Regions from separate parts of the Hahella sp. KA22 genome, predicted to be linked through region 2. Evidence: predicted binding sites of a transcription regulator. Region 2 holds the regulator's gene; the other holds the start of a gene.
What was found. The regulator LexA, encoded in region 2, represses DNA repair genes until DNA is damaged. The targets are predictions, from matches to a motif close to TACTGTNTANNTANACAGTA.

Region 1 (4,203 bases), 3.1 Mb from region 2:
CGCGTGTACCACCAGCATGAATCAGACAACGACTGGAAATACGTCGAAGTTGGAGATCATCAGTTTGAGTATGCGTTTTCCAATCTGGAAAAAGGCGTTCACTATTTCGCAGTCACCGTTCTGGATATAAACGGAATGGAAAGCGAGCCTTCCAAGATTATGACTAAGAAGATCCTATAACGCAGATCAACGACCTATCCGACAAAGGACAATACTCGATACGGAAAAATAGAGAGAAGGAATATGGACAAGGAAACGCAATAAGGGCGGCTAAAAGGCCGCCCTTATATTTTGTATTGAGCAAACAGGCTCTTGGAAGAACTGGCTTTATTCAGCCTCAACAGGAGCGACGGGCGTTTCTTTCTCTTTGGCTGGCATCTTCGGCATCAATTTATCTCTGATCGCGGTTTCGATTTCTATCGCAATCTCAGGGTGCTCTTCCAGATATCTTGAGGAGTTCGCTTTACCTTGACCGATCTTGTCGCCTTTGTAGCTATACCAAGCGCCAGACTTATCAACAAAGCCTTCCTTCACGCCCAGATCGATAATCTCTCCAGTGCGGTAAATACCACGCCCGTACATGATCTGGAAATCCGCCTGTCTAAAAGGAGGAGACACTTTGTTTTTCACCACTTTCACGCGAGTCTCGTTACCAACGACTTCTTCTCCTTCTTTCACAGAGCCAACGCGGCGAATATCAAGACGGACGGAAGCATAGAACTTAAGCGCGTTACCGCCAGTAGTGGTCTCTGGCGATCCGAACATGACACCGATTTTCATACGAATCTGGTTAATGAAGATCATCAAGCAATTCGCCTGCTTAACGCTGCCGGTCAACTTTCTCAGCGCCTGTGACATCAAACGGGCTTGCAGACCAACGTGGGAGTCTCCCATTTCGCCCTCAATTTCCGCCTTTGGCGTTAGCGCAGCAACGGAGTCAATGATGATGACATCAACCGCGCCGGAGCGTACCAGCATATCGGCGATTTCCAGAGCCTGTTCGCCCGTATCGGGCTGAGAAACCAGCAATTGGTCGATATTAACGCCAAGCTTCTCTGCGTAAATAGGGTCCAGCGCATGCTCCGCATCAACGAACGCACAGGTTTTGCCCTGACGCTGCGCTTCTGCGATCACCTGCAAAGTCAAAGTAGTTTTACCGGAACTCTCAGGTCCATAGATCTCGACAATACGTCCATATGGCAGGCCGCCGATGCCAAGAGCGATGTCCAACCCAAGCGAACCAGTAGAAACGGAAGGAATAATTTCTCTTGGCTGTTCACCCATCCGCATAACTGCGCCTTTACCAAACTGACGCTCAATTTGTGATAAAGCGGCCGTCAACGCCTTCTTACGATTGTCATCCATTCTTAAACACCCTTTATTTCATTTAACCGGTACGAGTTGTTATTTCAACCCAGAATTACTGTATAAATTGACAGCATTATTCCATAACCCGACGGACAAAGTCACGCTTAAATTTTCTACAAATTGCTTTCCAGCATCGCTATCGCTCCCCGCAATCCCTCGACAATGGATTGCAGACGCACCTGCTCCCTATCCCCAGAAAAATGAAAGCTCCGCGCCACAACCAAGTCCCGAAATCTCCATGCAACCCAGACCAGCCCGACGGGCTTTTCTGCGGTTCCGCCTCCAGGGCCCGCTATTCCGCTCACTGCGATAGCAAGCTGCGCCTGCGTATGCTGCAAGGCGCCAAGCGTCATCTCTTTCACAACCTCTTCGCTGACTGCGCCACATCGCATCAGAGCCTCCGACGACACCTGTAAGCGCGACTGCTTGGCGTCATTGGAGTATGTGACCACGCCTTCCTCAAACCAATTAGAACTACCCGCAACGGAGGTAATCGCATAGGCGATTCCACCGCCGGTACAAGACTCCGCTGTCGTCACCGTCAGGCCCCGCTCACCCAGGACTACGCCTAAACGCGCCGCCAGACTCTTGATCTCATCGTTCATTCCGTCACCATCAACCCCAATTTAAATACAGGAAGGGCGCGCATTACGCTCCGGGACAATGATCGGCCTCCTTTATTAAGGCCATGGCTTTCCCTTACAATCCCGCCTTCATTCATAAAATTACACAATCCTTTTGTTCTGTCATGTCCGCTATTGAATCCGCAATCAAACCCCAACACACGCCAATGATGCAACAGTATCTTGGCATCAAGGCGAAACATCCTCACCAGCTCGTATTTTATAGAATGGGCGACTTCTATGAGCTGTTCTATGAAGACGCCCGTCGCGCCGCTGAGCTGCTGGATATCACCTTGACCCAAAGAGGCCAGTCCGGCGGACAACCTATTCCGATGGCGGGAGTTCCCTTCCATGCCGCGGAAGGATATATCGGCCGTTTGGTTCGCCTTGGCGAATCTGTCGTAATCTGCGAGCAGGTTGGCGACCCCGCCACCAGCAAAGGGCCGGTAGAACGCAAGGTCGTCAGGGTCGTCACGCCGGGTACACTCAGCGATGAAGCCTTTCTGGAAGAGAAGTCAGACAACTTACTGTTAGCGATAAGCGCTTATAAGGATTTATTCGGCCTGGCGACGCTGGATATCGCCGGCGGACGCTTTTTGATCCAGGAAGTGCGCGGAGCCGAAGCGTTAGCCAGCGAGCTGCAACGCCTGCGACCTGCTGAGATTCTGGTCAGCGAACAGTTCCCTTTTCTGACGCTACTGGAAAACTACACAGGCGTGCAAAAGCAGCCCCCCTGGTATTTTGAGCAGGAAACTGCCCAGCGCCTGTTATGTCAGCAGTTTCGCACCAAAGATCTGGCTGGATTCGATTGCGAAGGCATGAGCGTCGCCATACAAGCCGCAGGCTGTCTGTTTCAGTATGCCCAAGAGACGCAGCGCTCTCAGCTTCCCCATATTCGAACCATGATTCGGGAGCGGCGCGAAGACTCCATCATTCTTGACGCCGCCAGCCGCAGAAATCTTGAAATTGACGTTAATTTGGCGGGAGATTCCAGGCATACGCTGGCATGGGTCATGGACAAGTCGGCCACCGCCATGGGTAGCCGCATGTTGCGCCGTTGGCTGAATCGTCCATTGCGCAGCCAGGAAGAAGTGCGTCAGCGTCAAAACGCCATTAAAGAACTGCTGGAAGGCTACCAGTTCGAAGCATTACACGAAACGCTCAAACAGATTGGCGATAGCGAACGCATTCTGTCTCGGGTAGCGTTACGCTCGGCGCGCCCCCGCGATCTCGCCCGCTTACGGGATACGCTAACGCTCCTGCCTGATTTGCAAAAGCAGATGGAGGAACTGAGCGGCGCCCACTTGCGCAGTCTGGCCAAACAAATCAGTGAGTTTCCTGACATCGCAGACCTTCTCAGCCGCGCCATAGAAGAAAACCCTCCTGTCGTCATTCGTGATGGCGGCGTGCTTCGCCAGGGATTTGATGAAGAGCTGGACGAATTGCGCGGAATCAGTGAAAACGCAGGCGATTATCTGCTGGAAATTGAGAAGCGCGAAAAAGAACGCACGCAGCTATCCTCTTTAAAAGTGGGCTATAACCGCGTTCACGGTTACTTTATCGAGCTGAGCCGCACACAATCCGACCAGGCGCCCGCGGACTACATTCGACGCCAGACATTGAAAAACGCCGAGCGCTTTATTACTCCTGAGCTGAAAACTTTTGAAGATAAAGCGCTGAGCGCCAAGAGCCGCGCATTGAGCCGGGAAAAGCTGCTTTATGACCAGATTCTGGAAACCATCGCAGAGCAGCTTGCCCCTCTCCAAGACAGCGCTCGCGCTCTATCGGAGCTGGACGTGCTGTCCAACTTTGCGGAAAGAGCGCTGACTTTGAATCTGGTCTGCCCGGAGCTGACAGATGAACATATGCTGCATATCGAAGGCGGCCGTCATCCAGTTGTTGAGCAAGTCAGTCAGGAGCCGTTCGTCCCCAACGATCTGGATCTGCAGGACAGACATCGCATGCTGATCATTACCGGCCCGAACATGGGCGGTAAATCCACCTACATGCGCCAGACCGCATGTATTGTCATCCTGGCTTACTGCGGCAGCTTTGTGCCCGCCGCTCAGGTTGTCATCGGCCCGATTGATCGCGTATTCACCCGTATGGGTTCCTCGGATGACATCGCTGGGGGACGCTCTACTTTCATGGTGGAGATGACCGAAACCGCCAACATTCTGCACTATGCTACCCGTCAGAGTCTGGTCTTGAT
Region 2 (4,203 bases):
CCGCAACCTGTTTCTGCAACGCCTTTCCATATAGCTTCATCTTACGCGAGCGGTTTCTCTCTAATACATACCCCGCATGTAAGTATTGAATGAGGTTCGTCAGTTCATAGAAGTTGTCGTCTTGAAAATAAGATGATCCTGAAATGGCCGCTTGCGTCACGGCGGACATGTTAGCTTCTGAGAATACACCGGGAAGAGTTTGTTCCTCCAAGAAGACCATGTCCCTCACACAGTCATGATCCATTCCCCATATAGCGAGAACAAACTCGTCACCTGAGAGCCCCGAAAGACCATCCAAATAGCAGTCAGACTTGCCCTCTTCCTCGTAGTAAGGTTCGTCCTCTTTTGCTCGACTGTACGCCGGTAGCGGCGGGGGCAATTCTGATAACTTTTCCGGCTGCTCCGAGTTGTGTCGAAAATACTTAAAAAACTCTCCACCGCCCTTCGACCATGTCATTGCGCTGACAGTGAGAATAAGAAAGACAACGCCAACCACAAAGGGGGCTCTATACCATCTGTTCGCTGGCGTCATTACGATTCCTGAAGAGATTTACAACTGATAGAAAGAGTACGCTGCGGATTATGAACTTTACCGTGCGGGCCATGAAGATATACCGATAGGGGTTATCGGTCTGTCTAAGAAAAGCATCAAATTGTATCAAAGTCGCCAAGCAGATAAGGCAAAAACTAAAACAAAGGCTATATCGCCCTACCCCCATACCCGCGCATTCTATCCAGCCACTGTTTTCGGGGCCGCGAATCAGAATCCTCCACTGCGCCAATCAGCGACGTTTGAATCGGCGAAACGCCACAAATACCCAGGATATTACGTTTTAGACTTTTTAGACTATGCGCGCGGTAAAACCAGCGATAGATAAACGCAGGCATCCACATGGTTACGACTATACGCGCTCTGCGCCCTTTCAGTAGCCGTTTGGGCCACTTATCGCCACCGCTTACAGCAAAACCCGGTCGCAGCGTCTGCTCCAGAAATGCTTTTAATACCGCTGGAAGATCCCCCATCCACAGCGGATAAACAATAAATAGACATTCAGCCCATTGGATTTCTTTCTGCGCAGCGATAATCGATTCCGGTGGCGGCTGTTCTTCAAACTCCTGTTTTGAACGCAACCAGGGAAAACTCATTGTCGCCACCGCCAGTCTACGCACCTCATGCCCCGCCGCCTCCGCGCCGTCTGCATACGCGTCAGCCAAGGAGTGACAATACCGGCCTCCCCGTGGATCAGGGTGTCCCTGAATAATCAAAATGCGCGATCCCATAGGCTGCTCCCTGAGAGACTATTCATCTATGTATATTTTTCTCGATATACCAAGACAGGCATTTGTTGCTGGTCAATATTCAACAGCTTACTTGTTAAGTGGTCCGCTATTGGAGTTTTCATCTTAAACCTCAGTCACTTAGACATTTTTTCTTTACTTGCCCAGACCATTACTGTATACATAAACAGACATGGATAAACATATAGTGTACACAGAATTTTATCAGATCTTTTAAGGTCGCCGGAGGGTGGAGTGATTAAGCTAACCAAGCGCCAGGAGCAGGTTTTACAACTGATTCGCGAGCATATAGAGGAAACGGGTTATCCACCTACCCGGGCGGAAATTTCCAATCGTCTGGGGTTTCGCTCCGCAAACGCTGCGGAAGAGCACCTGAAAGCCCTGGCGAAGAAAGGCGCTATAGAGATGGTGCCCGGCGCCTCCCGCGGCATCAGGCTGCCAGCGACGGAAACGCAAAATCAGGGGATTCCAATTGTCGGTCAGGTTGCAGCGGGCCATCCCATTCTGGCCCAGGAAAATATTGAAGAGTATTGCGAACTGCCCCCATCCTTCTTTACTCCTTCCGCCGATTATTTTCTTCGTGTCAAAGGCATGAGCATGAAGGACGTGGGAATACTCGACGGTGATTTACTGGCGGTGCATCGCACGACCGATATCCACAACGGACAAATTGTGGTTGCGCGCATTGGCGATGAAGTGACCGTAAAGCGCTTTCAGCGTCAAAAAAACAAAGTGCTTTTATTGCCGGAAAACGAAGAGTTTGAGCCAATTGAAGTGAATCTGTCGCAACAGCCGTTGGACATCGAAGGACTGGGCGTCGGCGTTATTCGCCGCTAACCGGGAACGAAGCGCCGACTGCCCTTACGCGGGCAGCCGGGGCCTTTAATGTACGGTTTTCGGCTTTTCTTCCTCCTCAGACTGACGAATCGCCTCTTCCCGCATATCTCCTACCAGCTTAATCGCCGCATTAATCATTGCATGCGCAACAGCTGCGTCATTTTCCGCCAAATATGCCTTGGCTTCCTGACCGAAGCTGATTTTCACCAAATGTTCGCTTCCGCCTCCCATGGGTTGCAAAGCGAAATCGCCATTCGGCAATTGAACAATTTCAAAGAAGCTTGATGCCATTTTCAAATCTCCTACTCGTAAGTTCTCACTGACATGTTTTCTATCGCCCCAACACCCGGGAGTGAACAAATCAGAAAACTAGCCACAGGCGCCTCATTCATTTTCCTAAGCTGTTATCAGTCGAGGCCTGAGAGGGTTTCTTTCATTCAAGCTTACCTCTACCACTCAAAACTGTGCTCTCTCATCTCGTTGATGAACGCCTGCATGGACTCAAGCATCACTGCTAACTCCATTGCATATGGAGCTGACGTGGCGGCGATAATATTTTCATTCTGCGGCGTTTCATTTTTTCGGGGCCGAGATATTTCCCCAAATTGTTTCAGCAATTGAGCTAGCCAGGAATCGGATTGCGCCGCCGCCAGCTTCATGCTGATCACTTCTGGCGATTCAACCTCCAACTGGCCTTCCAAGTCAGCAAGCGTCTCAACCTTAACTTTGATGCGTCGCTGCTCCGCAAGTTCGTTCAAGAAGCCGACATACGCCTGCTGTAGAAAACGCAAAGCCGCCCGACTGGCGCATTGCTTTTCCGCCACCGTTGAGGATGTATCCTTCCACTGCAACTGCAGCTTGGCGAAAAACAGGTTTTCATTAACATAAGTCAGCCACTTATCGGACATACCTTAACTCATCAACAATTGCTCTTTGTTAGTGTATAGGTTTTTAACCATAAGTTCTTTAATAAAAAATTCCTCTCCGGACTATTTCCTGAGGCGCAATTCCGATTCGTTTAGGCGCATAAATTTCCTACCATTGCCACCTCATCCGACTCAGGTTTCCGCGAAAATGGCGACAAACTATCAGCAGCCCCTTTCTCATAGCTTAGCACCCGAACCCCAGGCTCGCCCCTTACACAAGTTAACGTTCAGCAGCAACCCGCCATAAACGCTAACAAAGGCGCTAGTGAGAAAACTAGAATAATATTTTAGACTGCTATAATTTTGTCCAGGGAGAGAAAGTAAGGGAACTGTCTGTTACTTCTAGAAAGAGAGTGAGAAAGACATGGCTTATAGCCGTAACGCAAGAAAAAATATAAATAACGCACTGGTATTACTCGTATTTTCACTAATCGCGCAAAACGCCCCAGCTAAGGCGCCGCCGGATCAGGTGGCGCGCTTGGACCGGGATCTCACGCCACTCGGCGCCGAGAGGGCCGGCAGCGAAGGGGGTGAAGTACCCTCTTGGGATGGAGGCATTAAGCAACCGCCTGCGAACTACAATCCAGATAAATGGCATGCCGACCCTTTTGATGCGGACTTTCCACGTTTCATTATCAACGCCGGCAATGCACAGGATTATTCAGACAAACTGACCGAAGGCCACAAGGCTCTGCTGCAGAAGTATCCAAGCGATTACATTCTGAAAGTATATCCCAGCCGCCGCAGCGCCTCTTACCCTGACCACGTCTACGCCGCTCTGAAGCAAAACGCCGCCAAGGCGGAACTAATGCCTCGCGGCACGGGCGTTAAGGGCTCTTTGATCACCAGTCCATTTCCTATCCCAAATCAAGGAGTGGAGATTATCTGGAACCATATCCTGCGCTACCGGGGTGAAGAGGCGGCATTTCGTTCTTCGTTCGCGGCCACGCTTCCAGACGGTTCTTACACGCCGGTGACAACCGACTATGAGTATTTCTTTGTGTATGCTCAGCAGCACAATCGGCCGGAAGACATCGACAACAAAATCTTCTACCTCAAAACGGAGGTAGTCGCTCCCGCCAAGCTCGCAGGAACCATGAATCTGGTGCATGAGACGCTGGATCAAATTCGCTCTCCCAGA

Region 1: the regulator LexA is predicted to act here: its motif matches at 1,422-1,441, upstream of recA (recombinase RecA).

The regions. Positions count from the first base shown of each region.
Region 1 covers NZ_CP035490.1:2,105,041-2,109,243, reverse strand. Annotated here, with positions in the region: gene EUZ85_RS09450 (fibronectin type III domain-containing protein) at 1-180, shown strand, start outside; gene recA (recombinase RecA) at 328-1,365, opposite strand; gene EUZ85_RS09440 (CinA family protein) at 1,482-1,973, opposite strand; gene mutS (DNA mismatch repair protein MutS) at 2,117-4,203, shown strand, end outside.
Region 2 covers NZ_CP035490.1:5,232,804-5,237,006, forward strand. Annotated here, with positions in the region: gene EUZ85_RS23070 (collagenase) at 1-532, opposite strand, end outside; gene EUZ85_RS23075 (NAD(P)H-dependent oxidoreductase) at 700-1,281, opposite strand; gene lexA (transcriptional repressor LexA) at 1,534-2,136, shown strand; gene EUZ85_RS23085 (hypothetical protein) at 2,182-2,427, opposite strand; gene EUZ85_RS23090 (DUF6586 family protein) at 2,586-3,044, opposite strand; gene EUZ85_RS23095 (DUF1329 domain-containing protein) at 3,427-4,203, shown strand, end outside.